DNA from 4 places in the Serratia sp. NCCP-200 genome. Region 1 is predicted to be linked to each of the others. Evidence: predicted binding sites of a transcription regulator. Region 1 holds the regulator's gene; each other region holds the start of a gene.
The links. The regulator LexA, encoded in region 1, represses DNA repair genes until DNA is damaged. The targets are predictions, from matches to a motif close to TNCTGTATGTACATACAGNA.
Positions count from the first base shown of each region.

Region 2: AC6HVW_RS11500 (metal-dependent hydrolase) is a predicted target of LexA. The motif match lies at 4,573-4,592, and genes of this name have one in related genera.
Region 3: uvrB (excinuclease ABC subunit UvrB) is a predicted target of LexA. The motif match lies at 4,764-4,783, and genes of this name have one in related genera.
Region 4: sulA (SOS-induced cell division inhibitor SulA) is a predicted target of LexA. The motif match lies at 5,046-5,065, and genes of this name have one in related genera.

Region 1 is NZ_BAAKUJ010000004.1:429,674-437,847, forward strand. Features, by position in the region: gene AC6HVW_RS16420 (quinone oxidoreductase) at 1-774, shown strand, start outside; gene pspG (envelope stress response protein PspG) at 1,072-1,290, opposite strand; gene dusA (tRNA dihydrouridine(20/20a) synthase DusA) at 1,449-2,498, opposite strand; gene AC6HVW_RS16435 (DUF5339 domain-containing protein) at 2,801-3,082, shown strand; gene zur (zinc uptake transcriptional repressor Zur) at 3,410-3,919, shown strand; gene AC6HVW_RS16445 (CsbD family protein) at 4,035-4,244, opposite strand; gene dinF (MATE family efflux transporter DinF) at 4,551-5,891, opposite strand; gene lexA (transcriptional repressor LexA) at 6,003-6,611, opposite strand; gene AC6HVW_RS16460 (diacylglycerol kinase) at 6,735-7,103, opposite strand; gene plsB (glycerol-3-phosphate 1-O-acyltransferase PlsB) at 7,426-8,174, shown strand, end outside.
Region 2 is NZ_BAAKUJ010000003.1:286,555-294,728, forward strand. Features, by position in the region: gene AC6HVW_RS11480 (SMP-30/gluconolactonase/LRE family protein) at 1-436, opposite strand, end outside; gene AC6HVW_RS11485 (SDR family NAD(P)-dependent oxidoreductase) at 429-1,307, opposite strand; gene AC6HVW_RS11490 (LysR substrate-binding domain-containing protein) at 1,397-2,311, opposite strand; gene AC6HVW_RS11495 (L-cystine transporter) at 2,427-3,818, opposite strand; gene AC6HVW_RS11500 (metal-dependent hydrolase) at 4,003-4,551, opposite strand; gene kduD (2-dehydro-3-deoxy-D-gluconate 5-dehydrogenase KduD) at 4,776-5,537, opposite strand; gene hxpB (hexitol phosphatase HxpB) at 5,749-6,414, opposite strand; gene AC6HVW_RS11515 (YniB family protein) at 6,628-7,188, shown strand; gene AC6HVW_RS11520 (fructosamine kinase family protein) at 7,228-8,097, opposite strand.
Region 3 is NZ_BAAKUJ010000002.1:534,651-542,824, reverse strand. Features, by position in the region: gene moaA (GTP 3',8-cyclase MoaA) at 27-1,010, opposite strand; molybdenum cofactor riboswitch at 1,001-1,143, opposite strand; gene AC6HVW_RS07845 (gluconeogenesis factor YvcK family protein) at 1,406-2,323, shown strand; gene AC6HVW_RS07840 (VF530 family protein) at 2,320-2,565, opposite strand; gene uvrB (excinuclease ABC subunit UvrB) at 2,668-4,680, opposite strand; gene AC6HVW_RS07830 (ABC transporter ATP-binding protein) at 5,746-6,456, shown strand; gene bioD (dethiobiotin synthase) at 6,482-7,162, opposite strand; gene bioC (malonyl-ACP O-methyltransferase BioC) at 7,155-7,922, opposite strand; gene bioF (8-amino-7-oxononanoate synthase) at 7,906-8,174, opposite strand, start outside.
Region 4 is NZ_BAAKUJ010000002.1:968,043-976,216, forward strand. Features, by position in the region: gene fabA (bifunctional 3-hydroxydecanoyl-ACP dehydratase/trans-2-decenoyl-ACP isomerase) at 31-549, opposite strand; gene AC6HVW_RS09735 (AAA family ATPase) at 618-2,366, opposite strand; gene matP (macrodomain Ter protein MatP) at 2,575-3,033, shown strand; gene ompA (porin OmpA) at 3,100-4,158, opposite strand; gene sulA (SOS-induced cell division inhibitor SulA) at 4,518-5,024, opposite strand; gene AC6HVW_RS09755 (TfoX/Sxy family DNA transformation protein) at 5,257-5,913, shown strand; gene yccS (YccS family putative transporter) at 5,918-8,053, opposite strand; gene AC6HVW_RS09765 (YccF domain-containing protein) at 8,088-8,174, opposite strand, start outside.

The DNA of each region.
Region 1 (8,174 bases):
GGGGCAGGTGTCAGCGCGGTCAAACCTGGCGATCGCGTGGTTTATGCCCAGTCCGCACTGGGTGCCTACAGCGAAGTTCACAACGTCCCGTTGGAAAAGGTGGCTATCCTGCCGGATAACCTCACTTTCGAACAGGGTGCTGCCTCGTTCCTCAAAGGGTTGACCGTACATTATCTGCTGCGCCAAACCTATGAGGTCAAGCCGGGCGAGGTATTCCTGTTCCATGCCGCCGCCGGGGGGGTTGGGCTGATCGCCTGCCAGTGGGCCAAAGCGTTGGGTGCCAAACTGATCGGCAGCGTGAGTTCTGACGAGAAAGCCGAGCAGGCATTGCGTGCCGGCGCCTGGGCCACCATCAATTATCGCCAGGAAAACATCGCCCAGCGCGTAGCTGAACTGACCAACGGCGAAAAGGTTAACGTGGTCTATGACTCCGTAGGGCAAAGTACCTGGCAGGACTCATTGAACAGCCTGAAGCGCCGCGGACTGATGGTGAGCTTTGGTAATGCCTCCGGCCCGGTTACCGGCGTCGATCTGGCATTGCTCAATCAGAAAGGCTCACTTTACGTCACCCGTCCTTCGCTCAATGGTTACATCACCAACCGTCAGGAATTGCAGTTTGCCAGTAACGAGCTGTTTTCGCTGATTGGCAGCGGTGCGATTAAAGTTGATGTGAAAGCGACACAGAAGTTTGCTCTGGCAGATGCCCTGCGGGCACACCAGACCCTGGAAAGCGGCCAGACCAGCGGCTCCAGCCTGCTGATCCCTGGTCTGTAACGCCAATAAAGAAAGGGCCCCATCAGGAGCCCTTTCTAGTTTACTGCGTTTTGTAGGGGTAGAGCAGAGTCCGCCAGAGATGGGGGTTGCTTTAAGCAACACTCTTGTCAGCTCTCGCGGTGATGAAAATGATTAGCATCACTGCTGCGGGAGTCATCCTAGCAGCCTCGATAAGTAAAAAATATGTTTAATGTGCCGCATTCGCATTTAAAACATCAAGCTGTGATCCCCGCCACACTGGCAAGCAATCTGCAGGGTGAATTTCAGCGTGACTGACTGATATTTAGGCAAAAAATCTTAATAGCGCCGTATCTGTGGTTTCTGCATAGAGCGGTATATCCACACGCCAACCACCGCCAGGATCAGCCACGGCAGCAGTTTAAACACCATGGCAAACAGCCCGCCCAGTAGCATAAAAGCCGCGGCCACAAATAACGCAGCCATCACGCCCAACAGTGAAATACCGGTTACCAGCAGCATGGCGACAAAGCCGATCAGAAAGAACAGTTCTAACATAGGTTGCTCCTTGGCAAAACAATAGGTCTGTCTTGTTCTTTACAAGAAACGTGCCAACTTGAAGTTAATGATAAGTTATTGAAATAATGAAAAAATGGCGCCACACCGGGTGACGCCATTAGTCAAAAAAACCAACTTTTAGTCAAGTTCTTTGCCGATTATGCCATTTCAGTGCGCGGTGAGCGCACCAATGCCAAAGCCTGTTCGACGGTGCGCACATCAGCTCCTGGTTTATGGGCATTTTCACTCAGATGACGGCGCCACTGCCGCGCACCAGGGATCCCCTGGAACAAACCGAGAATATGGCGAGTGATGTGGCCCAGATAGGTGCCGTTCGCTAGCTCGCGCTCGATATACGGATACAGCGATTCGATAATCGCCACGCTGTCCATCACCTCGCTCTGGCGGCCGAAAATCTCGCTGTCTACCCGCGCTAGAATGCCTGGATTCTGGTACGCCTCGCGCCCCATCATCACACCGTCCAGATGTTGCAGATGCTGCTGGGCTTCTTCCAGCGTTTTCACGCCACCGTTGATCGCAATGGTCAGCGCTGGGAAGTCACGTTTCAACTGATAAACACGCGGATAGTCCAGCGGAGGGACTTCACGGTTTTCTTTCGGACTCAGGCCGGAAAGCCAGGCTTTACGGGCATGAATGGTGAACATATCGCATTCCCCACGCCCAGCAACGGTAGAGATAAAATCGCACAGGAACTCATAGCTGTCCTGGTCATCGATACCAATACGGGTTTTTACCGTCACCGGGATCGACACCACGTCGCGCATCGCCTTGATACAGTCTGCCACCAAGCTCGCCTGCCCCATCAGACAAGCACCAAACATACCGTTCTGTACCCGATCTGACGGGCAACCGACATTAAGGTTGATCTCGTCATAGCCACGCTGTTCCGCCAGTTTGGCACAGTGCGCCAGTGCTGCAGGATCGCTGCCCCCTAGCTGTAAAGCCACGGGGTGCTCTTCCTCACTGTATGCCAGGTAGTCACCTTTACCGTGGATGATCGCGCCGGTGGTCACCATTTCGGTGTACAGCAGCGTTTCCTTGCTCAGCAGGCGATGGAAGTAACGGCAATGGCGATCGGTCCAGTCCAGCATAGGGGCAATGGAGAAACGATTGGCGGCGTATTTACTGGCCTCGCTTGGCTGATGCACTGATTTGGCAGGGGTGGCTTTTTCGTGGTCCTGGTTCATGTTCGCTCGTTCTGTGTATTTTCTCGTTCTCTATCCCCTGCTGCCTATGCGAAGGCCAGATCGTTGAGGAGGGAGAGGCATGGCTTACTATAACATACAGAAACAACCAAAGCCTGACGGGTCTATTAATGCAAACGAAAGATAAACGTAATGCTAAACGCTCGATTTTAGTCGTAATCACCCCCTAAAAAGTCATAAATTTAAATAAAATCCTAATTTTTTTCAGTTGCTTGTTTTGTGGCCTGCTTTTAAAGATAATCCGCTCGCCATCACTGGGATGGAATTTAATAGCAGGATGCTTTATGAAAAAGTTTGTACTTATTTTCAGCATGTTAGCAATGTCATCCTCTGCTTTTGCAGGTGAGTTGACCGAAACTTGTAAAAAATACGTTGGCGAAGTGGATGACATGATCGTTGAAGCCTCTAAAAATGAAGCTGCAAAAGCTCAGATGGATGCTTTAAAAGTTCAAATGGATCAAGCCAAAGAGCAGATGGCTGCCATGCCAGCGGAACAGCAAGATCCCGCTTGTAAGCAAGGCATTGAGATGATGGGTAAGATGAAAGCCTCCATGGGTTTGAAATAAATAGCTCTCAAATAAGTCTACACCAGTAGTTCTTACGGGTCTCATCCAGGCCCGTATTCGAATAGCGCTTAGCCATCCATACGGTAAATTATTTCCTCGCCCTCTCCCTTCAATCCAAAGCTTAATGCCTATCGCAATACTTTAATTATCAATAAAATAATCCAGGCATACCCAAAAACGAAAAATAGTGATCTGCATCCCACTCTGACCAGAATAGCCGTAGAAAATCGCCCGATTTGCCGTGTTATCCAGGGAAAGCGGGGCAACCCTCGGCGATTGCGTTGAAACATGATAAAATCGGCTTCTTTGCCTAGCCGGATAATTGCCATGAACTCAACCAACCAGGAAAAGCTGCTCGCGCAGGCTGAACAACTCTGTCAGCAACGCAACGTGCGACTGACCCCGCAACGGCTGGAAGTGTTACGCCTGATGGCTGAGCAACCCGGCGCCATCAGCGCTTACGATTTGCTGGATTTACTGCGTGTGGCAGAGCCGCAGGCCAAACCACCTACGGTCTATCGTGCACTGGATTTCTTGCTGGAACAGGGGTTTATCCACCGCGTCGAATCGGCAAACAGCTATGTGCTGTGCCACCACTTCGAACAGCCGATGCATACCTCCGCCCTGTTTATCTGCGATCGCTGCGGACAGGTCACGGAGCGCACTACCGAAGGGGTGGAAGAAACCTTGCAGAAACTGGCTCAAGAATCAGGGTTTGTGCTGCGCCATAGCGTAGTGGAAGCCCACGGTCTGTGTTCTGCCTGTGTGGTGGTAGAAAATTGTGAAAACCAACACGATTGCGATCATGACCACAGCATTGTGGTAAAGAAAAAATAAGCGGATTGGATTGCAGGAAGGAGCGGGTACATCCTTGTTCCCGTGGCCGTGGCAGGGGGGAAATCTGCCAGGCCGGATGGTGTCGTAGCGCCGCAATACTCAGCTGCTCATCGCGCTACCAACGATACTTGCTGTGTTCTTCCCAGGCTTTGACTTCTTTTTCGGCTGCCTCTTTCTGGTAGCCATAGCGTTCCTGGATTTTACCGACCAGCTGTTCGCGTTTCCCTTCGATCACGGTGATATCGTCATCGGTCAGCTTGCCCCATTTTTCCTTCACTTTACCTTTAAACTGCTTCCAGTTACCGTCGGCTTGATCTTTGTTCATAATCTCTCCGTTACTCTTGGTTGTCAGTTTTAGATAAATCTGGCTGGACTTAACTGAGTCAAATTTAAGGTTATCTAATGCGTCCGTTGCCAATTAAGCGCGGGCTTAATTCGCCAGCCACGTGATTAACTATAGTCACCCATCACGAAAAGCGCCCGAAAAGCAGCATGAAATAGGGTTAGGAAAAGTCTCAATAGCAAAAAACGCCATTAAAACAGTAAGCAAGCGAAGCAAAACAGCCTCCATCACATGTAATAAAATGTGAATATCCATCCCATATCATCAACTAGTCTGGCCTATCCATCGCTAATTGGGGGATGAAAACCAGGTGCCTTGCACGCTATGACGATGCCAAACCCAGCCCAAAGCAGCCCCGCGCAGTGCCAGGAATACCGCCAGAGCCAGCCATAAACCGTGGTTGCCCAACACCGGCAGGGTGAACAACGTCAGCCCGTAGCCCACTGCGGCTACCGCCATGCTGTTACGCATTTCTGCGCCACGGGTGGCGCCGATAAACATGCCATCCAGCAGATAGCACCAAACCCCCACCAGAGGCAGCACCACCTGCCAGGGCAGATAATGATTTGCCAGCGCACGCAACTCCGGCAGCGAGGTTAAGCCTGCCACAATCTGCTGCCCGGCGAACAGATAAATAACGGCAAAACCACAGGCAACCAGGCAAGCCTGCCGACAGGCGGCACGCCATACTTTATGCAGTTGCCGCCCGTCCCGCGCACCATAGGCGTGGCCGGAATGGGCTTCCACCGCATAGGCAAAACCATCCAGAGCGTAGGCGGTAAAGGTCAGCAGATTCATCAGCACCGCATTCACCGCCACCACCTCTCCGCCCATGCGGGCTCCCAGAATGGTCAACGAGGCAAAACACAGTTGCAGTAATAACGAGCGCAGCATGATGTCGCGGTTAAGTGCCAGCAGGCGGCGCAGATCCCCACGCCAGGCGGTACGCAGCATCGCCAGCGAAATCCCCCGCATGCGTAGTACCCGCCATGCCAACCACAAACCCAGCAACAGCGTGGCGTACTCCGCAATCACCGTGGCAGCCGCGGCCCCCTGCACGTTCCAACCCAGCCCCATCACCAGCCAGATATCCAGCACGATGTTCAGCAGGTTACCGACAATCAACAGGATCACCGGCGCCCTCACGTATTGAACTCCCAGCAACCAACCGAGCAGCACCATATTGGCCAACGCCGCAGGGGCGCTCAGCCAGCGGATCTCCAAAAATAGCCTGGCCTGTACCAAGACTTCCCGATCGCCCCCCACAATGTTCAGCGCCAAGGTGATCAACGGGGCTCGCAACAGCACAATCGCCAGCCCGGCCACCAGCGCCAACAATAACGGCTGCATAAAGGCGCGAGCCAGCCGGTAGGGATCTTGCGCCCCCAGCGCCTGCGCCGTCAGCCCGGTGGTACTCATACGCAGGAACAGCAACAACATAAATAGGAAGCTGGTGGCCATTGACCCCACCGCGACCCCGCCAAGGTAGCTAGGGCTATCGAGATGGCCGATAACGGCGGTATCCACCAGGCCAAGCAAGGGGACGGTAATATTGGAGAAGATCATCGGCAACGCCAGACGCCACAGAGCTTTGTCGGTGTCACTGGTGAAGGCAGAAAGCAGGCGCATGGCGATATGTTCCCGTACAAGCATGGATTTTAGCGTAGCTTAGAAATGACATCGCCCCAGAGTTGGGGCGAGGTTTGCCGTTTTAAAGGGCTGTAATACGAGGTAAAACGGTTAGATCCAGTCGCCGTTGCGGATTACACCCACCGCCAGGCCTTCAATGGTGAAGTTCTGCTGGCGCAGATCGACCACGATCGGTTGGAATTCGCTGTTTTCTGGCAGCAGTTCGACGACGTTACCGTGTTTCTTCAGGCGTTTGACCGTGACCTCGTCTTCAATGCGGGCGACGACGACCTGGCCGTTGCGTACGTCTTGAGTCTTATGCACTGCCAGCAGATCGCCATCCAGGATGCCGATGTCGCGCATCGACATGCCGCTAACGCGCAGCAGGAAATCGGCATTAGGCTTGAACAGTGAAGGGTCCACCTTATAGTGCCCTTCAATGTGCTGCTGAGCCAACAGAGGTTCACCGGCAGCCACACGGCCCACCAGAGGTAACCCCTCTTCATCTTCCATCAGCAAACGGATACCGCGTGATGCACCGGAGATGATCTCGATAACGCCTTTGCGAGCCAGTGCTTTCAAGTGCTCTTCTGCAGCATTTGGTGAGCGGAACCCCAGGCGCATTGCGATCTCGGCACGCGTCGGTGGCATGCCCGTTTGCGAAATATGATCGCGAATCAGGTCGTAGACCTCTTGCTGTCTGGTAGTTAGTGCTTTCATTCCGCCCCCTGTTTGTTTATACAGTCTTGCTGTGAGTATATACAGCTAAGTCTGGATTGGGAACCGAAGAATAAATAAAAATCAGCAAGTAGCGAGCGTGATCGCAACGATACCCGCTGGTTTTCACGCCAAATGCTGCCAAAGTACCGAAGCCCAAACGAACAGCGCCAGAATGATTGCCAGCGATACTGCCGCCGAACCCATATCTTTGGCCCGCCCGGAAAGCTCGTGATATTCCGAACCTACGCGATCGACAACGGCCTCAATCGCGCTGTTGAGGATTTCGACAATCATCACCAGCAGCACCGAGCCGATCAACAAGATGCGCGCTATCGCCCCTACATCCAGCCAAACCGCCACGATGATAGCCACCACCGTCGCCACCAGCTCTTGGCGGAATGCGGCTTCGTTCTGCCAGGCAGCGCTTAAACCTTTATAGGAATAGCCTGCCGCTTTAATGATACGCGTCAGGCCAGTTGCTTGATTTGCCATAGTTAAGAACGCCTTTCTCCAAGATGGATCATGTACCCGTCGTGTTGCAGCCGCAACGTTCCAGACAGATTTGCCAGCCCAATCACATTTTTATCGCAGCGCAGTATACAGCAAGGTTGGAATACCTTAATCACCTAGCTATGTCGTACCAATGCCGCGAGCGTATGAGTGCGCTAGAGCGGCCAATTTGATATCCATCAGGTATAATTCAACTATGCACTTCCATTGCCGTGAACGGCCGTGGATTTCCCAACGCCACAGATCTGCTACCCGGTTTCTGGTATGCTTGCGGCGAATTGCTAACAAGAGGCTTCACGTTGTCATGTCAGGTTGGCGTAAAATCTATTATAAGATATTGAACTTACCACTAAAAATGTTGGTAAGAAGTAAGGTTATCCCAACAGATCCGGTCACGGAGTTAGGGTTGGATCCCTCACGACCGATTTTGTATGTTTTACCTTATAATTCCAAGGCGGATTTACTCACTTTGCGCACCCAGTGTCTGGCGCAAGATCTGCCCGATCCCCTTAACCCGTTGGAAATCGATGGTACCGTGCTGCCAAGCTACGTGTTTATCCACGATGGCCCACGCCTGTTCCGTTATTACACGCCCAAAGAAGAATCGGTAAAACTGTTCCACGATTATCTGGATCTGCACCGCAGCAACCCGGATCTCGATATTCAGATGTTGCCGGTATCGGTGATGTTTGGCCGCTCCCCTGGGCGCGAAGGCCACGGCACGCCGCACCTGCGCCTGCTGAACGGCGTACAGAAGTTCTTCGCCGTACTGTGGCTGGGGCGCGACAGCTTTGTCCGTTTCTCCAACACCGTGTCCCTACGCCGGATGGCGACCGAGCACGGCACCGATAAGACCATCGCGCAAAAACTGGCCCGTGTCGCACGCATGCACTTCGCACGCCAGCGCCTGGCCGCCGTTGGGCCAAGCCTGCCTGCCCGTCAGGATCTGTTCAAAAAGCTGCTGGCCTCCAAGGCGATTGAAAAAGCGATCGAAGACGAAGCGCGCAGCAAAAAGATCTCCCACGAAAAGGCCCAGCAGAACGCAATTGCGCT
Region 2 (8,174 bases), on a different contig from region 1:
TATTCTTCTGGATCGCTTGGGCGTTAAGTTCACTGTCATAGCGGTACAGCGCTCCGGCCTCACGGTTCGGCCCCTCGTGCATCAGGCCGGTGATAAAGCGTCCTTGCGGGTCGCAGGCCCCATCGTTGAACCGATAGCTGGTTTTGTTATGGACAGCGGTAGAGTGCGTGCGGACCACTCCTTGTTTGGGATCAAGAATGGCAACCCGCGCGTCTTCGGTGAAGATCAGATTGCCTCTATCCGTGAGGGCCAGAGCACCGATGCGCGCCGTTGATTGATAGACGGTTGCCACCCGTGCTTGCGGGGTCATCACGTTAATCTTGCCACCAGAGATATCGACGAAGTACAAAAGGCTGTTGTCTTTATCCCAGACTGGACTCTCGCCAAGGTCGGCGCGGACTTCGGCGATCTTGTGCAGACGACCCCCGTCACGCATCGCCAAACTCCTTGATGCGTTGCCAATTGTGGGCGACGTCTTCCACGCTGGCACACTCAATGCGCACCAGATCCGTAGGATAGGTTACGCCAGGGTTTTCACAAAAGCGGGTGGCGGTGAACTGGCCGTTGCTGGCGCGCAGGATCACGCCAGTGTCTTGGCATAACGAGCTGGCCAGATACAGCAAGCCTGGCACCACCCACTCGGGCTTGAGGTCTGTCGGAGGCTGCGTGATCCCCCACATGCGGGTCTTGGCTACCGGAGAGATGGCGTTGACCAGGATGCCGTCCGGTTTTCCTTCCATGCTCAGGGCATTCATGATGCCTAGTTGGGCCATCTTGCCAGCGGCGTAGGCCGTCAGGCCTGGCTGCGCGTAGCGTTGATACATGGCACGATCAGAGGTCGTCAACACGATCCGAGGTGATGGGGAACGCTTGAGATGCACCCAGGCGTGCTTGCTCAACCAGATCGACGTACGTACGTTGATGCCAAGGGAACGTTCAAGGAATTCCTCTTCCAGTTTCTCAATGGGCTGATAGCCGACCCAACCAGCGTTATGGATCAGGATATCCAGCGCGCCGAATTGCTCGATGGCCAGTGCTACGAGTTGCTGGCAACCCATCTCGTTATCCAGGCGCCCGTTGTGGGTGATGAACGATCCAGGGTCGGCCTGCAAGTCATGAACCGCCTCGCTCATTACGTCTGGGTCAGCACCATCGCCGGTCAGGCCGGTACCCAGGTCGCTAACGATCACCCTTGCACCACGTTTCAAGAGGGCTTTGGCGTAAGCGTTGCCAAGCCCGCGGCCAGCACCGGTGACGATAGCTACCTTGTCTTTGAAAAGCTCGTCTAAGCGTCGATCTGTCATCATGTACCTCCGTTTGGCAATGGCACGATGATGGAGTGACCGCTCCTGAGTGTAAAATATCTTATTTGTACCGAAACAAGACTTATCAGGTTTCAATCAAGGGCGCCCGATGCCATGGCATCTCGCACCTCATCGATCAGTTTGTCTCGAATAGGACAAGGCGAGTGTGGGTTCCAAGCCATCAGCAATTCCACATGCCGCAGTGCGTCTGGTGCATTGACCTGGATTGGTCGGAATACCACGTCTTTGCGACCCTCCTGCGCCAGTGACGCGGGCAACAGTGCTACGCCGAAGCCGCTGGCCACTAACGCAACCAGAGTTTGCAACTGCCGCGCCTGTTGGGCAATGCGTGGCATGAACCCCGCCGCTGCACAAAGCTGAACCAGTTGGTCATGAAAGCCCTGGCCCAGGTGTCGTGGTGACGATACGAAGGCGTCATCGCGTAGTGCGATCAGTGGAATGATTTCGTGGCACGCGAGAGGGTGTGTGGTTGGCAGAGCGATCACGATGGGTTCGCGCAGAATGCACTCGAAGCGCAGCTCCGGAGCTGTCCTGCCCGGAGGCCTCATGAAACCGAGCTCGGCGTGGCTATGTTCCAGAGCCTCGACCTGCTCTTGAGTCGTGGCCTCACGCATAGTGAAGGAGATGGCGGGGAATACAGCGCGGAACCGCTGCAATGCGCCTAGCAATGCGGTATAGGGGGCGATATTGATGAAGGTTAATGTGAGATGGCCTTCGATGCCTTGCGCTACCCGCCTGGTCTGTTCGACGCCTTCATCAAGCAGGCGCAACACCTTTCTTGCCGTTGCCAGAAAGTCGGTTCCGGCAGGTGTAAGCGACACGCTGCGATTGGTGCGTTCAAACAGGGGAGCGCCGATCTCATGCTCCAGCCGACGAATAGCCTGACTCAACGGGGGCTGCGCCATATGCAGCCGTTGCGCTGCGCGATTGAAGTGCAATTCCTCGGCGACGGCGATGAACTGATGTAGCAGGCGGGTTTCAATCATAATGGGTTCCACGGATCCTATTTGCTACACACTAATACTAATGAGATATCATTGGTAGTCCTGGCGAAAAAAAACCGGCGCCTGGGCGCCGGTTCAGTTGTAAATCAGTCTAGGGTTACCGGTGAGCCAGTTCCGCTTCGTCTTCGCTGTCCATAATGGCTTTGTCGGTCTGCTTCATCAGTTGGCTGGTGACGGTACCTGCGGTCATCGAACCACTAACGTTCAGCGCGGTGCGGCCCATATCGATCAACGGCTCAACCGAAATCAGCAGGGCGACCAGGGTCACCGGCAGGCCCATCGCTGGCAGTACAATCAGCGCAGCAAAGGTCGCGCCGCCGCCCACACCGGCAACACCGGCTGAACTGACGGTAACAATGCCAACCAGCGTCGCGATCCACAGTGGGTCCAGAGGGTTGATGCCTACGGTTGGCGCAACCATCACCGCCAGCATTGCCGGGTAGAGACCCGCACAACCGTTCTGACCAATAGTGGCACCAAATGAAGCCGAGAAGCTGGCAATCGACTCCGGCACGCCCAGACGGCGAGTCTGTGCTTCGACGTTCAGCGGGATGCTGGCAGCGCTGGAGCGGCTGGTGAAGGCAAAGGTCAGCACCGGCCACGCCTTGCGGAAGAATTTCAGCGGATTAACGCCGGTGAAGCTCAGCAGCAGGCCGTGAACCACGAACATGATCGCCAGACCAAGGTAAGAAGCAACCACAAAGCTGCCCAGCTTGATAATGTCTTGGATATTGGAGCCTGCAACGACCTTGGTCATCAACGCCAGTACGCCGTAAGGCGTCAGCTTCATCACCAGACGGACCAGCTTCATCACCCAGGCTTGCAGGGTATCGATAGCTACCAGCACGCGCTGGCCTTTCGGTTGGTCATCTTTAAGCAGTTGCAGCGAAGCCACACCCAGGAAGGCAGCGAAAATCACCACGCTGATGATTGACGTTGGGTTAGCCCCGGTCAGATCGGCAAACGGGTTTTTCGGCACGAATGACAGGATCAGTTGCGGTACGCTCAGATCGGCCACTTTACCCGCGTAGTTGGTTTCGATCGCCGACAAACGAGCCGTTTCTTGTGTGCCCTGGACCAGACCTTCTGCGGTCAGCCCGAACAGGTTGGTGACCAATACGCCCACCAGTGCGGCGATCAGCGTGGTAAACAGTAGGGTACCAATGGTCAGGAAGCTGATTTTGCCCAGCGAGGAAGCGTTGTGCAACTTGGCTACCGCGCTAAGGATAGAGGCGAAAACCAGTGGCATCACGATCATTTGCAGCAGTTGTACATAGCCGTTACCGACGATGTTAAACCAGCCGATAGACGCTTTCAGTACCGGGTTGTCCGCGCCGTAAACCAATTGCAGTGCCAAACCGAACACCACACCAAGTACCAGGCCGACCAGCACTTTTTTAGCCAGGCTCCATTGCTTATGGCGGGTTTGCGCCAACAGCAAAAGGAGGGCGGCAAAAACCAGCACGTTTAATACGAGCGGTAGATTCATCCCCAATGTCTCCAATCTTGTTTTTTTATAATTAAAGGTGCCAAGCACCGATGTAATGCGATGTAAATATCGTAACAGTTTGCGATGAAGCGCACTTATATCTAAAAAGAATTTAATATAACTTTTGGCTTGAAATCGTCGATGTAATGAGCGGAAAGGCGGGAAAATAGACGGTTTTTTGTGATCACAGCCGGATATTTTTTATTTGCTCAAAATACGACTGCACGGGAAAGGTGTAATCCCCTTGCCAGAAGATGGCGAAAGCCACCAAAACTATACACAGTACCCGCTCCAGCTGGTTGCCTTTTTGTGAGTTCAATATTGGCAGGCAGAAACGCCAGCGGCAGGGCCAAAGCAACGGCACGCCGGCAGGGGTGAGCATATCGGCCAGCAGGTGGCTGAAATAACCGATAATCATGGCGTGCAGCACGTCCGCGGGGATGGGCCAACCGCGCGGCACTTCTAGCTGAAATAGCCACATGCCGCCGACGATCGCCAGCAGGCTATGGGTGAAACCGCGGTGACCAAAGGCGCGAGATATCGGGATGGCTATCCAGCGCAGGCGCTGGCCCAGGATGGATTTAGGGTGATCGATATCGGGTAGCAGTGACGTCAGTAGCGCGGCGGGAATGATGTGCCACCAATCGCCAGCGGCGAGCACGGGTGTCACCTCCGCTTTCTTGGCAAAGATCGCGCAGGCAACAGAGAATATGAGATGTCCTTCCGCGGTCATGTTGCTAAATTCCGGCCACTAAACTGTTAATTTATCCAGTATATGGGAATTTTTACAGTTACGGAAGCGGTTACCCTGTAACGAGTTGTTAATTTAACGCCGTTTTACAAAGGGTTGAAACGGTGTTTATGACGGACGAGGTATACAGGAAGACTGGTAATGTAGGGGCGCTGCAAATGCTGCGCCCGCTCAAATTTGGAGGAAGGATATGTTTGCTATGGAGATCAGCGAGCGAGCCAGCCACCGTCTACCGCGAGCGTGTAGCCATTAACGTAGTCGGACGCTGCCGAGGCAAGGAAGACGGTCGGGCCCATCAAGTCATCCGGCGTTCCCCAGCGCCCTGCCGGGATGCGCTCGAGGATCTGCTGGTTGCGGTCTTCATCGGTACGTAGTTGCTGGGTGTTGTTGGTGGCCATATAGCCCGGTGCAATGGCGTTAACGTTAATCTGGTACTGTGCCCATTCATTGGCCAATAGCCGGGTGAGGCCGAGTACCGCGCTTTTCGACGCGGTGTAAGACGGTACGCGAATGCCGCCCTGGAAAGAAAGCATCGAAGCAATATTGATAATTTTACCGCCGCTGCCCTGGCTGATGAACTGTTTGGCCACCGCCTGTGCCATAAAGAACAGGGTCTTGATATTGACGTCCATCACCTCATCCCAGTCTTGCTCACTGAAATTCAGGGCGTCTTCACGGCGGATAATCCCTGCGTTGTTCACCAGGATATCGATTCTGCCAAACACCTCAACGGCGGTGGCTAGCAGAGAAGGGATGGCGTCGATATTGCCGAGATCGGCGTTCAGATTCAGGAATCGACGCCCAGTCTGGGTGACTTTGCTCATGGTCTCGAGGGGGTGACTGCGGTTCACGCCGATAATGTCGCAACCGGCCTGCGCCAACCCAATCGCAATGCCTTGCCCCAGGCCGGTATTACAGCCGGTGATCAGCGCCACTTTGCCCGTTAAGTCGAAAGAATTCAGAATCATAGCGTTGCTCTCTTGCCGTGAGGGAAGAAAGCACCGGGTTTTCGATAGCAACTGCGTGGCAGTGACAGTGTCACCTAATGGCCCGGTGTTTTCTTTATGCGACTAGCATAATTTGAATGGTGTCTTAATTCAATAAAAATGAAATGGTGTTTTATTTATTTGCGAGTGCAGGGCAGGGAAAAGGGCACCGGCGGGGCCGATGCCGTCAAGATCAGGCCAGATGGGCGGCAGTCAACTGCTCGAGGCTTTGCAACTTAAGGTCGGCCAAGGCCCAGCGCGGATCCTGGCTGTATTCGTGCGCAGGGATCACGATCGATTTCATACGCGCCGCTTTGGTGGCAATCATACCGTTGAAGGAGTCTTCCAGAGTAATGCAGTGCTGTGGATCGCTGCCCAGGCGTTCGGCGGCGATCAGATAGACTTCCGGGTGCGGTTTGCTGTACGGCAGGTATTCGGCTGAAACCAACTGATCGAAATAGCTCTCCAGATCGAACATCTTCAGCACCTGCTGCTGCATATGTAGCGGAGAGGCGGAGGCCAGCCCAATATTTAAATCCAGGCTACGGCACAGTTCCAGCGCTTGTTGCACCCCAGGCAGCAACGGGCGCTTTTCCCGTACCAACTCGATGGCCCGCTCGATAATGCGGCCAGCCACTTCCTCCTGAGACGGTCCTTGCCACGGCATGGCCTGGAACCACATTCGTACCACCAGATCGATGCGTAAACCCAGCGTATCCGGCAGGTTGTGACGATCGGACAGATCCAGCCCCAATGAGCTGAAGATATCCATTTCTGCCTGTAACCACAGGGGTTCAGAGTCGATCAGTAGACCGTCCATATCAAAAATTGCGGTTGCTATGCGTTGCGAATAAGCCATTAACAATTAACTCCTGCAGCACCAGTAAAAGAAAATGTTTTCGCCACTCTATCATTTTTGTTCAGGCGCCTGCACCCTTCGGGCCCGGGGTGTTTTCCCAAAGTACAGGATCTCTCTGGAACTGGGGGGAAGATAAAGAAAACGGTGGGCGAGTTTCATTAACTACAGGTAGACTTAGCGCAACAACGATTGCGTCGCTTACAAGGGGAACACATGACGTATCAACAGGCTGGGCGCGTTGCCATACTGAAACGCATTTTCGGATGGGTCGTTTTCATCCCGGCGTTACTGTCAACGCTGGTTTCACTGCTGGGTTTTGTTTATCAACACAGTGAGAAGTCCAGAGGGATCAACGCCGTGATGCTGGATTTTGTCCACGTCATGGTCGACATGGTGCGCTTCAATACGCCATTCCTGAATATTTTCTGGTACAACTCACCGGTACCGGACGTGGATAAGAGCCTGTTTAGCGGCGCTAATCTGATGTTTATCATTATCTATTTCCTGATTTTTGTCGGCCTGGCATTGCAGACTTCCGGTGCGCGCATGTCGCGTCAGGTGAAGTTTATCCGTGAAGGATTGGAAGATCAGATGATCCTGGAACAGGCCAAGGGCAGCGAAGGGCACACGCGTGAGCAATTGGAAGAGCGGGTGACGTTGCCACACCACACCATTTTGCTGCAATACTTCCCGCTGTATATCTTGCCGGTGGTGATCGCCGTGGTGGCTTATTTTGTGCTCAAGTTGCTAGGGCAAATGGCCGGAGTGGCGTAGATCTGCAAAGAACGGGCGCCCTATGCGGCGCCCATGACATTACAGCGTCTCTGGATGGAGCAGCTTGTCGATGGCCCGCTGCGTCATGACCAGATGTTGGCCGCCAAACAGGTTGCTGCGGTTGAGCAGGTAATAAAGCTGATACAGCGGCTGGCGTTCGATAAACCCGGCCTCCAGTGGCCACACGCTCTGATAGCCGTCATAAATCTGGGCGGGCAATTCAGGATAAAGCGGCAGCATCGCCAAATCACACTCTCTGTCGCCCCAGTAGCAGGCTGGATCGAACAGTAAAGGCCCATCCGCGGCCTGAGCACAGTTGGCTGGCCACAGATCGCCGTGCAGCAGGGAAGGCTGCGGCTGATGGTGTTGCAACCGCAGATAAACCACGTCGATAATTTCGTCGATATCACCGAAGGTCATGCCCTTTTCCGCCGCCAGCTGTAGCTGCCAGCCGATGCGTTGCTCGGCAAAAAATTCCGCCCAGCGGCGTTGCCAGGCATTGGGCTGCGGCGTGGTGGAAAGGTCGTTATCGAAGTCGAGGCCGAACTGCGGTTGTTCGCTCCATTGGTGCAGGCGGGCCAGTTGTTGCCCGAGGCAGTGTGCCCCGTGCGCATCCAGCGGCTTAAGGGGTTGATACTCCAATAGCAGGAAACTGTAATCGCGATCGCTGCCAACCCCATACACTTCGGGGACGCGCACGGTCTTACTGCGAGCCAGCAAGGCCAGTTGATCGGCCTCCGCAGTAAATATCGGCAACATTTCGCGGGTATCACATTTAACAAACACCTCGCTGTCACCGTAACTCACGCGCCACGCCGGGTGGATTTCTCCCCCGGGCAGTTCAGTCCTTTCGCGGATTTCTGCGCTGCCAAGATGTTCACTCAACAGACGGCTAACGGCTTGCCACATAGTAATCCCCTTCTGTGTTGCCTGCGATTTCATTAGGTTAGCGTCTTTCCTGCTGCGAAAACACGATGTGGCGCACA
Region 3 (8,174 bases), on a different contig from region 1:
CGTTCCCCGAGGCTATAGGGGACGAGTTAACCGCCGATAAACGATAAGTTCTGCGTGAGACCGCTATTGCCCTGATGCAGGAAGTGGGTCTGCTTTTTGGTTTGCAGCCCGCTTTGAATGCGCATTTTCAGCTGTTCCAACTGGCCGTCATCCGCCAGCAGATCGCGTAGGGTAATCCCTTGCTCACCAAACAGGCACAGATGCAGATTACCAATGGCGGAAACCCGCAGGCGGTTGCAACTGGCACAGAAATCTTTTTCGTACGGCATGATCAGCCCAATCTCGCCCTGATAATCCGGGTGGCTGAATACCTGCGCCGGGCCATCGCTGCGGCCACGGACTTGGCGCTGCCAGCCCTGCTGCTCCAACTGCAGGCGGATCACTTCGCCAGACACATGGTGCTTGCGGAACAGATCGCTGCCATCGCCGGTTTCCATCAGTTCGATAAACCGCAGTTGGATTGGCCGATCCTTGATCCAGTTAAGGAAGCTGCCCAGTTGCTGGTGATTGACATCACGCATCAGCACCGCATTCACCTTCACCTTGCTGTAACCGGCGGTAAAGGCGGCATCGATGCCCTCCATCACCTGGCGGAACTTATCCTGGCCGGTGATGGCATGAAACTGGCGTGCATCAAGACTGTCTACGCTAACGTTAATCGCCGTGAGGCCCGCATCACGCCAACTGGCCACATCACGCGCCAGGCGGTAGCCATTGGTAGTCACGGCCAGGGTACGGATCGCCGGGTTCTCGCGCACGGCGGCAATGATGTCGGTAAAATCGCGGCGTAAAGAAGGCTCACCGCCGGTCAGGCGTACCTTTTCGGTACCCAGTTCGGCGAATGCACGGCTGACGCGCCGAATTTCATCCAGAGAGAGGAAGGTCTTGGGGCTGCCGCTCGGTTTATAGCCATCCGGCAGACAATAGGTGCAACGAAAGTTACACACGTCGGTGATCGACAGGCGCAAATAGTAGAATTTGCGCTCAAAAGCATCAATAAGTTGCGGCACCTGTAACACCTTCCAAATACGGGAGATGCGAGCGTTTCCACTCTGCACCCTGGTGGCTGACTTCGCCACGGCCAGGATACCCTATCGCTCCAAAGAACAACGTAGGTACCAAGGCTAGGAGTTTTGATCCCATCCCCGCTACCTCAAGTAGCCGGAACGAAACCGTGGTTTTCCAGAGAATTCTAGCGCTAAACAGCCGCGATAGCCAATGTGGATTAACGTTATATACTTGTGTATACAGCGTTTTTCACCCTCTCAAGTCTGGATAACCATAATAAACAACCGTTATGCCAGCGAATTGACCAGAATCACGCAAATCGCACTCTTTATCGCGTTTTTGTGTCAAATCCGCTACTTTATGCAGGCAGTCTACCTACCCTGAGTTAAGGAATTTTATGCGCAACCGTACCCTGGCCGATCTTGATCGCGTCGTGGCATTAGGTGGTGGTCACGGTCTTGGCCGTGTGATGTCTTCGCTGTCGTCGTTGGGCTCTCGCCTGACCGGCATTGTCACCACGACCGATAACGGTGGTTCTACCGGCCGTATCCGCCGTTCTGAAGGCGGCATTGCCTGGGGTGACACCCGTAATTGCCTCAATCAGCTGATTACCGAGCCTAGCGTCGCCTCGGCGATGTTTGAATACCGTTTTAGCGGCAACGGGGAGTTGGCGGGGCATAACCTGGGGAATCTGATGCTGAAAGCCTTGGATCACCTGAGCGTGCGCCCACTGGAGGCGATCAATCTGGTGCGTAGCCTGCTGAAGATCGACGCGGCGCTGATCCCGATGTCGGAACAACCGGTCGATCTGATGGCCCACGATCATGAGGGGCACCAGGTCTACGGTGAAGTCAATATCGATCAACTGAGGATCATGCCGCAAGAGCTGATGCTCTCCCCGCCGGTACACGCCACCCGTGAAGCGGTTGAGGCAATCGCACAGGCCGATCTGATCCTGATCGGGCCAGGCAGTTTTCTTACCAGCCTGATGCCACTGTTGCTGCTAGAAGATCTGACTCAGGCCCTACGACGCAGCAGCGCCAATATGGTGTATATCGGTAACCTGGGCCGCGAGCTGAGCGTCGCCGCAGCCGCACTGACGCTGCAAGACAAACTTGCGCTGATGGAAGAGAAGATCGGCCGTAAAATGATTGACGCGGTGATCGTTGGCCCGGCGGTGGATACCAGCGCCATGCAGGATCGCATTGTGGTGCAACAACCGCTGGAAGCCAGCGATATCCCTTATCGCCACGATCGCCAACTATTACGCCAGGCGCTGGATACCGCGTTGGTGCAGCTAGCTAGCCGCGGTTAATCTTGACCACGGAGCCAAGGATTGTCGCTAACGCTGTCGATGTAGAGATCTTCCACCTGCTTGCGTGCCCACGGGGTGCGGCGCAAGAACTTGAGGCTGGATTTGATGCTCGGATCGCTGCTGAAGCAGTTGATGCGAATACGCTCTGCCAGCCCGTTCCAGCCATATTGGGCTACCAGCTTATTCAGCAGTTGCTCCAGGGTAATGCCGTGTAATGGGTCTTTGGATGGGGTTGCGGTCATGGCGGCTACTCGTCTCAATACTTGGGGCGCACACCTTAATCAGCAAACGGGCGTACGGCAAGAAAATTTACCGGGGCGCGCATAGCACGCCCCTTAAGTTCACTATGATAGCGCGATAAACTGCTCGCGCAGCTGGTGGATTTCATCACGCACCGCAGCGGCTTGTTCGAACTCCAGATTCTGCGCATGAGAATACATCTGCGCCTCCAACTCCTGGATTTTTTGCTCCAGCGCTTTGGGGGTGAGCAGTTGGTATTTCGCCGCGCTCTCTGCCGCTTTGCCCTTCCCTTTGTGCTTGCCACGGCTGCTTGGTTGCCCAAGCTGTAGAATATCCGCAACCTTCTTGTTCAGGCCCTGAGGTACGATACCGTTGGCTTCGTTATGCGCCTGCTGCTTGGCGCGGCGGCGTTCCGTTTCACCGATCGCCTTGGCCATGGAATCGGTGATCCTGTCGCCATACAGGATCGCTTTACCGTTGAGGTTACGCGCCGCTCGGCCAATGGTCTGGATCAGTGAACGCTCGGAACGCAGGAACCCTTCCTTGTCTGCGTCCAGGATCGCCACCAGCGACACCTCTGGCATGTCCAGGCCTTCCCTTAACAGGTTGATGCCCACCAGCACGTCAAACTCGCCCAGACGCAAATCACGGATGATTTCGACACGTTCTACCGTATCGATGTCCGAGTGCAGATAACGCACCCGCTCCCCGTGCTCTTCCAGGTATTCCGTCAGATCTTCTGCCATGCGTTTGGTCAACGTGGTGACCAGTACGCGCTCGTTGATAGCCACGCGCTTGCGGATCTCGGAAAGCAGATCGTCCACCTGAGTGGTCACCGGGCGCACTTCCACGATCGGATCCAGCAGGCCGGTTGGGCGAACAACCTGATCGATAATATCGCCGCCGGATTTCTCCAGCTCATATTTGCCCGGCGTGGCGGACACGTAGATGGTCTGCGGTGCCGCAGCGGCAAACTCTTCAAAACGCATCGGCCGGTTATCCAGCGCCGAAGGCAGGCGGAAGCCGTATTCCACCAGCGTCTCTTTACGCGAGCGGTCGCCTTTGAACATGCCGCCGATCTGCGGGATGGTGACGTGGGATTCATCCACCACCAGCAACCCGTCTGCCGGCAGGTAGTCGAACAGGGTTGGCGGTGGCTCGCCCTCACCGCGCCCGGAAAGATAGCGCGAGTAGTTTTCGATACCGGAGCAGTAGCCCAGCTCGTTCATCATTTCCAGATCGAACTGGGTACGCTGCGTCAAGCGCTGTTCTTCCAACAGCTTGTTATTTTCCAGCAGCACTTTGCGCCGCTGAGCCAACTCCACCTTGATCTCTTCCATCGCCTGCACGATACGTTCACGCGGCGTGACGTAGTGAGATTTAGGGTAGATGGTAAAGCGTGGCACCACCTGCTCAATCTGGCCGGTTAGCGGATCGAACAGCGACAGGCGCTCGACCTCTTCGTCGAACAGCTCAACGCGCAGCGCCAGCTCATCCGATTCCGCCGGGAAAATGTCGATCACTTCGCCACGTACGCGGAAGGTGGCGCGCTGGAAGGCCTGATCGTTGCGGGTATATTGCAGCTCGGCCAGACGGCGCAGGATCGAACGCTGATCGATGATCATGCCCTTGGTCAGGTGCAGCATCATTTTCAGGTACAGATCCGGGTCGCCCAGGCCGTAGATCGCGGAAACCGAAGCCACCACTACCACGTCACGCCGTTCTAGCAGCGCTTTGGTGGCCGACAGGCGCATCTGCTCAATATGTTCGTTGACCGAGGCGTCTTTCTCGATAAAGGTATCGGAGCTAGGCACATAGGCTTCTGGCTGGTAGTAATCGTAGTAGGAGACAAAATATTCCACCGCATTCTCGGGAAAGAACTCTTTCATCTCGCCATACAGCTGCGCCGCCAGGGTCTTGTTGGGCGCCAGCACCATGGTAGGCCGGTTGAGATCGGCGATCACATTGGCGATGGTAAAGGTTTTACCCGAGCCGGTAACCCCCAGCAGCGTTTGGTGCGCCAGGCCGTCTTCCAGGCCCTCTTCCAGCTTTTGGATGGCTTGCGGCTGATCGCCGGCCGGTTTGAATTCGGAATGCAGTTTGAAATGTTTGCTCATATCCCCATCATCTTTCAGGTTTGCGGCCAGACGGTAGCGGCCTAATTATGGAAAGACCGGAAGATTTCCGCCAGTGCCCATGATACTGGATATAAAACCAGCTTCAAGCGGATTTACGCTATTACGGCCGTTAACGGGGCGCGAACGTACCGGCAAGGTGACAATACCATGACATTTTTATTGTCAATCACCCTGTTATCCCCAGAATGCGTTACAAATTAACTTTTGGCCCGGATTGCGCTGAAAAAACACCCATCGGCACGTTATCAATATCCGTTGGCTTGATTTTAATTAACCTATTGATATTAAATATATTTAATAAAAAGACGAGAATGCGGACAACCTGCGCACAACCCGCGCCCGCTCTCTGTTCACACCGCTTTTCTAAGTATAATGCACAAGGTTATCCACAGGAATAGTGGATAACTCTCACTACCCCATGGGGGGCGGGAGTTGTGGAAAGAACGCTTTTCCCAATGAAACGTCAACTGAGTCGGTTTTTTAGTTATTTTTTTACAATAATTCTGCTTTGGTTATGCCGATTAATGCTAAAAGCCGTAATAACGAAAACGCTCTTTTCGCTATTTTGCTTTTCAGGGGTTGCAAGTTGCGGCAACAATCTTTAGGGCTTGCACCAACAGCTTGCCATGCCGCACGGTAACGGTGCAAAAAACGCCCAAGTTAACTTTTATTGCCCTGACAGCCCCCCTGCGTACCGGGCTTAAATCAGTTAACAAAACAATAACAAACCACCTTTTTTGTTGCGCAACACCTGATGGCCTAGGAATTGCATTTCCTGGTTCAGGGGCGTTACCTTGCAGAAGAACCGGCAAATTCTGGCTAAAACCGGCCGCAGCCAGCTCGGTTATCTTCGCCGAAAAAGTGCATAGCATGCCCAAAAGCCCCATAGAGCCACAAAACGACCGGTAGCGGCCATTTTCTCACTTTTTTAGCCTGAGCCTCGATTAAGGTAATCAGCACAGCATTTGCCACACCCGGGAGAGACACCGCTTGCTGCGGTCAACGTTATCCATACGTGAATATCGGTCTTGGAGGAGATGCCAAATGTTAAGCTTAAGGGCGGTAAACCAATATTATGGGCAACAGCATACGCTGTGGGATGTCAGCCTTGAGTTGCCTCGTGGGCAATGCACCCTATTGCTTGGCCGCAATGGAGTGGGTAAAACTACGCTGATCAATTGCATCATGGGACACCTGCCGATCGTCAGCGGCAGTATGACCTGGCAGTTGGCGGATGAGCCACCGCAAAACCTGTTGCCGCAGCCGGTAGAAAACCGGGCGTTACTCGGCATTGGTTACGTGCCACAAGGGCGGCAAATCTTTTCCCAACTGAGCGTAGAAGAGAACCTGCAGGTGGCGTTGATGGCCGGGCGTGACAAGGCCCGTCGTATGCCTCCCATCATTTACAATCTATTCCCCCGGCTCCAGGCGATGCGTATGCGCCGTGCGGGTGACCTGTGCCAAAGTGAACAACAGCAGTTGGCATTAGGCCGCGCTCTGATGCTGGAGCCGGAACTGCTGATCCTGGATGAGCCCACCGCCGGTATGTCACCTTCCCTGGCGACGGAGATCGGCCAGGTACTCCGTAAGCTGAATCAGGAACTGGGCATGACCATTTTGCTGGTTGAGCACCAACTCCCCTTTGCCCGCCATCTGGCCGACCGCTTCTGCTTGATGGATAAAGGCCGTAACGTGGCCAATGGCACGCTGGGGCAGTTGGATGAGGGGCTGATTGATGCCTATCTGACGGAGTGATTTGGCCCCTCCGTGGGCCATCATGTTAAGGGTTCAACCTGGTTAAATCGAGATACTGTCCCAATGCCTGCTGTTCTACCTGCGGTAAATGTGGGATCTCGCCCAACAGGGGGGCGGGCAATAGGCGGCAAAGAGTGGCAAGGTATTCTTGATGGCGTTTTCCAGGCAGGGTGACGTCATTGGCGATCCAGCCTGCCAGGGTCAGACCTGACTGTTGGATCGCCAGCGCAGTCAATAGAGCATGATTGATGCAGCCAAGCTTGATGCCCACCACCAGGATCACCGGCAATTGCTCTTGCTGCACCCAGTCGGCAAAGGTCTCATGCTCAGAAAGTGGAGTGAACCAACCGCCGGCACCCTCTACCAACAGCCAGTCCGCACGTTGTTCAAGATGACGTAAACCGGCGGAAAGCCGTGCCAGCGAGATAGGCCGCCCTTCGGCCTGGCTGACAATATGCGGCGAAGTCGGTTCGGCAAAGGTGTAAGGGTTCACTACGGCGTAATCCAGCGCTACGCTGCTGTTTCTCTGCAGCGACAGCGCATCGCCGTTGCGTAACCCTTCATCGGTCATCTCACTGCCTGACGCCACCGGTTTATAGCCAGCACAGCGCCATCCCGCCGCGCTGGCGGCCTGTAGCAAGGCGCTGCTGGCCACGGTTTTTCCCACTTCGGTGTCGGTTCCGGTAACGAACCAGCGCTTAATCACGATAAATCACTCCATAAACCAAATGATAACTGAGAGGAAACTGCCCGTCCCGGCAAGGATAGGCAGCCTGCAATGCGGCAAGCCGCTGGCGGGAAAGCAGGCCAGCCTCGCGTCCTTGATGCAGATGAGTCGCACCGATGCCCTTTAGCGATCGCATCAACGTCATCACGTCGGGATAACTGAGCGTTTGCCAATTTGCCGTAAGCTGGTGCCGGTAGGGATGACAGGCGGCGGCAATCTGAGTTGGCGGCAGGAAGTCATTAACATGACGCTCGCCATCGACTTGCTGCCAAGCGTCACCTAACTCGTGCAAAGCCCCTTGCGCCAAAGTAGAGAACAGGATCAGCCCACCGGGCCGCGTCACCCGATACAACTCAGCCAAGGCCAGAGGCAAGTCGCTGCACCACTGCACCACCAGGCTGCTAAAACAGATATCCACCGAGGCGCTTGGCAAAGGGATGTGCTCGATATCTCCCAACAGATAACGATCCGCCGCTTGCTGCTGGCGGGCAAAAGCCAGCATGCCCGGAGCCAGATCCAGCGCGCTGACCTGCTTGCCCAGCTCGCGCCAGCGACGGCTGAAATAGCCCGTGCCGCAACCGGCATCCAACACCTGTTGGCCTGGATGAGACAGCCCCATCCCCAGTAAGCGTTCACCAACCTCCCGTTGCAGCACCGCTGCGGTATCGTAGCTCGCCGCTGCCCGGCTGAAGGCCGCCGCCACCGCCTGCTTGTTCACCGCATCAATGGCAGACGTCATGCAATACCTCCAACAAGCGATCGATATCCTGTGGCTGGTGTGCCGCAGTGAGCGTAATGCGTAACCGCGCGCCCCCCGGTGGTACCGTTGGTGGACGGATGGCGCTGCCCCACAATCCCTGCTCTCGCAGGCGCTGCGCCAGATCCAGCGCCTGTTGGTTATCCCCCACCAGCAACGGTTGGATAGCGGTATCCGACGCGGTTAGCGTTAACGGCAGACCTGCCACTCCGGCACGAAAATGCTGGATGTGTT
Region 4 (8,174 bases), on a different contig from region 1:
ACGGCGACCGAGAGAGGCCGCCGTAGGGCATTAGAACGCCGCAGCGTCCTTGAACAGGCCCACTTTCAGATCGCTGGCGGTATAGATCACTTTGCCATCGCACAGCACTTCGCCATCAGCCACGCCCATAATCAGCTTGCGGATGATCACGCGTTTGAAGTTGATGCGGTAGGTGACTTTTTTGGCGGTTGGCAGTACCTGACCGGTGAATTTCACTTCGCCGACGCCCAGAGCACGGCCTTTGCCTTCACCGCCCATCCAGCCTAGGTAGAACCCTACCAACTGCCACATGGCATCCAGACCCAGACAGCCTGGCATAACCGGATCGCCAATAAAGTGACAATCGAAGAACCACAGATCCGGATTGATATCGAGCTCAGCTTCTACGTAGCCTTTATTGTGGCTACCACCGTCTTCGGTCATCTTGACCACGCGGTCCATCATTAACATGTTGCCTGATGGCAACGGTGGGCCACCGGCGCCAAACAGTTCGCCACGGCCCGATGCTTCGAGATCTTGTTTCGTATAGGATTCGCGTTTATCTACCATGTTCTCAGTAAACCTTTTTTTGATGAAGGACGCAGCTTAACTTACACGTGTACGCTGAACAAGTCCGATCAGCCACGGCTGAACCAGTTAAGCCAGCGCAATGGCCACGGCAACGGACGCCGTTCTGGCAACATGGCCTGTGCAATTCGCTCCTGGATGGCGGCCAGCAAGCTAGGCTGCTGCTCATCGGCGAACGGATAGCCGGTCAATAACGGCAAGGCTTCTGCAACGCTATCTACCGCCCACAGATGGAATTGCCCAACACGCACCGCTTCGACGACGTCTGGGCGTAGGCAAAGGTGCCGTACGTTGCTGGCTGGCAGGATCACACCCTGTTTACCCGTCAGGCCACGGCGTAGACAAACCTCGAAGAAACCTTCGATTTTTTCGTTTGCACCACCGATCGGTTGCACATTACCAAACTGGTCAACGGAGCCGGTCACGGCAATTTGCTGGGTGATCGGCTGCTGTGACAATGCGCTGATCAGGGCGCAGAGTTCGGCCAGTGAGGCGCTGTCCCCGTCAACTTCGCCGTAGGATTGCTCAAAGACGATCGAGGCGGAGAAGGGCAACTGCTGATCGAGATCCAGTTCGGAGATCAGGAACGCCTGCATGATCATCATACCTTTGGCGTGCAGATTGCCGCCAAGCTCGGCCTTGCGCTCCACATCGGTGAATTCGCCATCGCCCAGGTGGACCACACAGCTGATGCGCGAAGGTTCGCCAAAGCTGCGCGGATGCCCTGGATAATCCAGCACAGACAGGCCGTTAATCTGACCAATCACCTCACCTTCGGTTTCGATCATGATCTGGCCCAGCTCAATCTCGTCCTGCATGCGTTCTGCCAGATAGCTTTCACGCCATTCGCGGGCATTCAGCGCCGCTTCTAACGCTTTAGCGGTGATCTGTTCATCTTCGGCATACAGAGCGGCCTCAGAAAGCTGCTGGCTGACCCACAGCGGTGATAGCGGTAGGCTACCCTGGTCACCGGTATGGCGCACCGCCTGGACCATCAGAGGCTGCCAGGCGTCGGCTGCCAGCGGTGGTAATTGCTGCTCGGCGACCACGCTATTGATATAGCCACACCATTGCACCATATCGTCTGGCTCGGTGAGCTGCAGATCGTCTTCATATTCACCGTAGACGGCCTGCCCGCAGACTTCAGGCTCCATATCATGGAAATCAGCCAGGCCATGGCGATCGCCCACCACAATCAGGCGTAACTCCAACGGCATCGGCGGGATCGAAATCGGCAGTGGCCGGGTTTCATCTGGCGTCAGCCACTGGAACTGGCGCTGGGTAATCATCTGCTTGAGACGCAGCCACAATAGCGGCTGTGCCAATAGGGCTCGCGCCGACAGGATCAGCACGCCGCCGTTAGCCTGATGGACCAGGCCCGGCTGCAAGGTGATCGCACCATTATGCATTCTGACGCAGCCAAATAACTGTTCTGGCTCAACCCATTCCTGGTATACGCAAGCACCGCCGGCGGCAAAAGGTTCATCGCCGCGCATGGCACTTTTAATGCTGACGGTGTCGCCTTCAATCACGTAGTGACTGCCTTTAACGGTATTCTGCGGTTGCAACTCTTCTGCCGCTCGGGCGATCAACGCCAGATACTCACGTGTTTCCTGTGCTTTCAACAGCATAAAACGTGGCAGAGACAGCGGATGCAAAAACAGCGTCAGCGCATTCTCCAAACGGGGCTGGATTGCAGAAAAGGCCACGGGTGCCAATTGAGCAGCGGAATCGAAAATCGCCTGATAAGGCGTAGCAGCAGGCAACAGAGATTGCCATTCAAGTCGGTTATTGGTCAAAGTGTTAGATGCAATCGTCAAAAAGGGAAAGCGCGATTATACAAGAATAACGCCAGCTTGATACCTCCAGAGTCATTGTTGAGCATCGGAGTTTGACATTGCTCGATGACAGTGCAAAAAACAGTCAAAAACGGCGGGTAATTGCCGAGGAAAAGTTGGCTAAAGCTGTTATGCTTATTAAAGTTACACGGTCACAGCAGAGTTCATGATGAAATATCAGCAACTGGAAAATCTGGAGAGCGGTTGGAAATGGAAGTACCTGGTGAAAAAGCACCGGGAAGGTGAAGCGATCACCCGCTACATTGAAAACAGCCTTGCTCAGGAGGTCATTGACCAACTGCTGAAGCTGGAAAATGAACCGGTCAAAGTGCTGGCGTGGATCGATGAGCACATGAATCCGACGTTGGATAACCGGATGAAACAAACCATCCGCGCCCGGCGTAAGCGTCATTTTAACTCAGAACATCAGCATACGCGCAAGAAATCGATCGATCTGGAGTTCCTGGTCTGGCAACGTTTGGCTGCGCTGGCGCATCGCCGTGGTGTCACCCTGTCGGAAACCGTCGTACAGCTGATCGAAGATGCCGAGCGCAAAGAGAAGTATGCCACCCAGATGTCATCGCTGAAACAGGATCTACAGGCGATCCTGGGTAAGGATGATAAATAGCATTCCCCAAATGTTTAGGCCAAAAAAAACCCCGCAATGCGGGGTTTTTTACTAAGAAGCGCTTACTTAGCCCTGAGGCTGAGAAACAACTTCTTTGATGCCTTTAACTTCGATCTCTACGCGACGATCTGGAGCCAGACATGCGATCTGAGCTGCAGTTGCGCGGCCTGAACGGTAGCCACAAGAGTCACCGGTAACTGGGTTAGCTTTACCCATGCCACGTGCAGAGATCTTGTCTGAAGGGATACCTTTAGACACGAGGTAATCCACAACGCTTTGTGCACGTTGCTCAGACAGGCGCAGGTTGTATTCTGCTGAACCTACTGCATCAGTGAAGCCCAGAACGACAACAGAACCGTCTTTCGGATCCAGTGAGCTCAGTTGGGTGTACAGCTGATCCAGAGCCTGTTGGCCTTCTGGCTTCAGGGTCGCTTTGTTGAACGCGAACAGAACGTCAGAAGTCAGAGTGAACTTCTTGGTCTCAACAACTGGAGCTGGAGCCGGAGCTGGAGCTACTACTGGAGCAGCAACTTCCTGGCCAAAGCGGTAGGAAACACCTACGCTCAGCATGCCGTTGTCTGGACGTGCGCCAACGGTACCTGCATCACCGATGTTGTTAACCCACTGGTAGTCCAGGCGGGTAGCCCAGTCACGGTTCAGTGCGTATTCAACACCCACTGCTGCCAATGGAGAAACGCCAGTGTCATGGTTGCCACCGTTAGAGCCAGCACCATCACTGTCTGCACGCCATACCATGCCGCCCAGACGAGTGTAGACGTCCAGATCGTTCATGATTGGGTAGCTCAGTTTAGCTGCCAGTTGAACGCCTTGAGCTTTGAAAGAACCCCGGTTAGCACCGGTATATTTCATACGACCTAACCAGTCGTAGCCCATTTCGAAGCCCAGGTATTGGTTTGCCTGATAGCCAACGAACGCACCAGCACCAATCTGGTCTTTACGTGCGTCGTTATCAACGGTGTAACCGTTACCGTAGAAACCGGTGTCATGGAACTGGGACCAACCCAGTTTAGCACCAGTGTACCAAGTGTCGTCTTTTGGTGCGGCTTGCGCTACTGTAGCGAAACCTGCCAGTGCCACTGCTAATGCGATAGCTGTCTTTTTCATTTTGCGCCTCGTTATCATCCAAATAGGCAATGAGCTTTAAAGCTGCTTTAAGCCCTTGGTTTAAATTCCTTCGCCAAGGTTTGAGCCCTCGTTTGTTACTCTGCCAGTTTTTCTGGCGTTATAGAGCAACCTTGGCGATGTAAAGTCTACAACGTGGCGCGAAAGTTACAAGTGTGATGTGATAAAGCTCTAAAAAAAAACATGGAATTAGACATATCCTCTAACATATCGGGGGGCTAAACGAGACTTTTTTTCATATGGAAGGTGGCGCCGAACCGCAGCCAACCTCGCTTCTCGCCCGATCTGCCTGCGATTGCCAGACCAAGCGATAAAAGTGATGGGAAAAGTCCTAAATTTACTTAATGATACAAAGAAGAGTGAATTTTTAAGGTTGAACAGTGTCTGTCGGCAGCAACGATGTCACGTTGGGGTCGCATAATGAACCCATAGGCATTGCCCAATTCTGCCGCTCGACTCAGCCTTAGACGATCCTCTTGTGTCAATTCTGGTAACCAGCCTAGCACCACACTGTAATTTCCTGTCAGTAAAGCCTTCTCCATGGCGTCTACGGTAGCCAGTGGATTGATCTGATTAAGCTGTACGACCTTATCAACCGGCAGGCTGGCCTGTTGCAGCCAGGCTTTGCTCAGTTTCTGCTGCGGGGTCAACCACAGTAACCAGCGTGATTGCTTGCCCAACTGCTGTAACAAAGGCACCAATAACTGGGCTACGGCGGGTTGCCGCTCATTGTAAACAAGCTCACTGATAAGGCCATTTTCGTTGCCCTCTTGCGCAGGGATCACCGCTTGCTTTGCCGGCATTGAGGATTGGCTAAAATGAGGTTGATAAAGTGATTGAGTACGCATGTCGTCTCCCGCCCGTAGTGTTACTGTATGTATATACAGTATAGCCATCGAAACAGAAGATCAACCCAAATTTTCGTAACGCTTCGCATAATTGAGATTATTTATTGTACGTCTTGAATTTATGATTGGCACGACTAGGGATAATGCGTATTTTTTTTAATTAGTTGTTCCCGTTACGTTTATTCCAACCAAAACATGCCTAATGGCTGTGGCTTCATATAAGGAGAGTTAAATGAATGGAGGATCGTTAAGGAGGATCGAACAGGCAAAGTCCTGCTTTGCCGCCCTGGGAAATATTGCCATACGCTCGCAGTTTGGCGGCTATGGCCTGCTGGCGGACGGCACAATGTTTGCGGTCATTACCGAAGGTGAGCTGTATTTGCGTGCAACGGAAAGTCTGGAAACCGCTTTTCGTGAGCGTGGCATGGTGAATATGACCTATTTAAAGCGAGGGGTCCCCATGGTCATGCGCTATTACTGGGTGAATGAGGAACTGTGGCGGCAGCCTCGCGAACTGTGTGCGCTTGCCTGGCAGGCTATCTGTGAGACGCGTAAAGAGATTAAGGTGAAAAAACGCTGCAATGGCAGATTGAAAGATTTACCGAATATTGATGCCTCATTAGAGCGCCAGCTGTGGCGAGCAGGCATATGCAATATTTATGATTTTCGCCTGTTGGGGGCCAGAGATAGCTATCTGAAACTGCTGCAACAGCAAAAAAATCTGGGCATGAAAGTGCTGATGTCACTGGCAGGCGCCATGGCAGGCTACCATCATGCCGCCTTGCCTAATCTACAAAGGGAGGCGTTGACCGAATGGTTCGAAAACTACGCGCTCTTTCCCTCCTTTGAGGCGCGGTCAGAAGACCGCGCCTGCGGCCCACATCCTTGAACTATCAACCGGCTTGAGTAATTTGTGTATTAAGTGCCGTCAGCTCTGGTAGCAATTCGAGTACCAGGCCAATTTGCTGCAACACCAGCTGTTCTTTGCTTTCCGGCTCCGGAACCAGCGCAGTAATACGCTCGGAGAGGGCTTCCAGTGCCTGCGTGCTACGCTGACGATCATGAGCGTCGTGGTGTAATGCACCATCAACATAGCAAACCGCATCGTTGAGCAAGTCCAGCACGGCGGCACTTTCCAGGCGCTCACGGTGGGCGCCCAGGGCGGAAATATAGCTCAGCAAGGTATGGTTCAGGCACAGCAGGCGGAATGCCGCTTCCTGAATGGTTTTATCGGCTTTAGGGTCAGCAGACATGTTAGAGATCACCGACGCCAATTCGGCATCGCTATTATGGGCATCGCGGCGGGCAATACGATAAGGCAGGCCGTTATCCTTGCCCTGATGGTACTGCACCAGAATGGCATCCAGATAACGGCAGTCGGCATTCAGTGTCTTACGCACCATGGCCGGTAACTGACGGAACTTCCAGTCTGGCCAGATAAAACTCACTGCTGCCCAGGCGATGGCACAACCCAGCAGGGTATCGTAGACGCGCGGGGCAGCCACTTCGAACCCTTCGCCCAGCAGGTTAAAGCATAGCAAGACCAACAGGGTGATAAACATTGTGGCGTGGGCATATTGCACGGTTCGGAAGGCGAAGAACAACACCCCCGAGATCACGATCAGGATCAACTGCCCTTCCAGCGAGGGCACAAAATAGAGGATCGGCAGCCCGATCAAAATGCCAGCCAGAGTGCCGATGATCCTTAACGCCAAGCGCCTGCGGGTGGCGTTGTAGTTGGGCTGGCAGACAAACAGGCTGGTCAGCAGGATCCAATAACCGTGCTGCATCCCGGTCAATTGAATAAACGCATAGCCCACGCACAACACCACGGACATCCGGATGGCGTGGCGGAATAGGGCGGATTGAGGTGTCAGGTGGCGGCTGATACGCAGGCGAATATCGCTCCAACCGGTGAGCCGGTCGTCTGACAGGTTGTTTTCCTCGGTCTGGCCACTCGCCAAGGACTGCTCAGACTCGATATTGGCCAACTGGGCGTCTATTGCCCGTAAATTCTTCAGCAGATGGGATAGCGCTCTGGTCAGTTCGCGATTTTCTGGGGTAATGGTAATCCGGGTCAGCGCCTCTTCCAGGCGCGAAAAAGCGGGCTCGAAACGCGGACTATGCAGATATTTTTGCCGTAGCAGTATCGACTGCGCCAGTTGCTGGCAGGCACGGGCCTGCTTGGCCAGCAGCCGCTGAAACCGGAACAGAATATCGCTGTGGCGGAACTGTTGGCTTAGCGCCTGATACTGTACGTGAGAAGAACTGGCGCGTTCATGGATATCCTGAGCGACAAAATAGTAGTGCAGCGTTCTGCGGGTGCCGCGCTGGCCACGGTCGCCTTTCAAGCGGGTCAGCAGTGAAGCCTTGGTCTGGTTAAGCGTGGTAACCAGCGTACTGTTGGCCATCGCCACGTCTACCCACGGCAGGTCGGCGTCCGATTCGGCATCTGGATCGAACAGGTTGGCCTTGGCATCCAGGTAGTTGGCCAACTGTTCATAGCACCGGGCCAGGTTTTCCTGCAGGGGCTTGATAGGAAATAGCAGATGGCCGATCAGCGTCAGCAAGTTGTACCAAATGGCACCGATAATCAACAGAACCGGTTGCTGGTACCAGGCGTCGTACATGGAGGTGCCAAGCATGGTGTAGACGGCGATCAGCAAGGCACCGAAGGCGATAGTGGCGTAACGCTGCCCTAATGCCCCCAGCAGGATAAAGCCGCAGGTTGAGGTCGTCAGCCCAAGGGCAAACAGCCAGGGGTATGGAAACAGCAGCTCAATCGATGTCGAGGCCACAAAAAAGCAAACTAGCGTAATGAGCAGATTTCGCAATCTTCCTGCCAGCCGGTCGTCCAGATCCGCTAGCGCGGCGGCAACGACCCCCAGCGTTAACGGAATGGTCAGTTTAGGGATGCCCAACCACCACGGCACCGCAGAGGCTCCAGCCAGCGCGATAAAAATACGCAGGTTATAAAGCAGGTTGCTGTTATAGGTATAACGCCGAATTTTGGGTGCTAAAGAGAGCACGACAAGCTCCTAAATGGGAGAAAGGTTAACGCGATTAAAAGCGGCGGCGGGCGTTCTCGATCCGCGCCTGTTGGGCCACCTCAACCGGCACGACGCGGCGGCCGACTGGCCACAGGGCGAT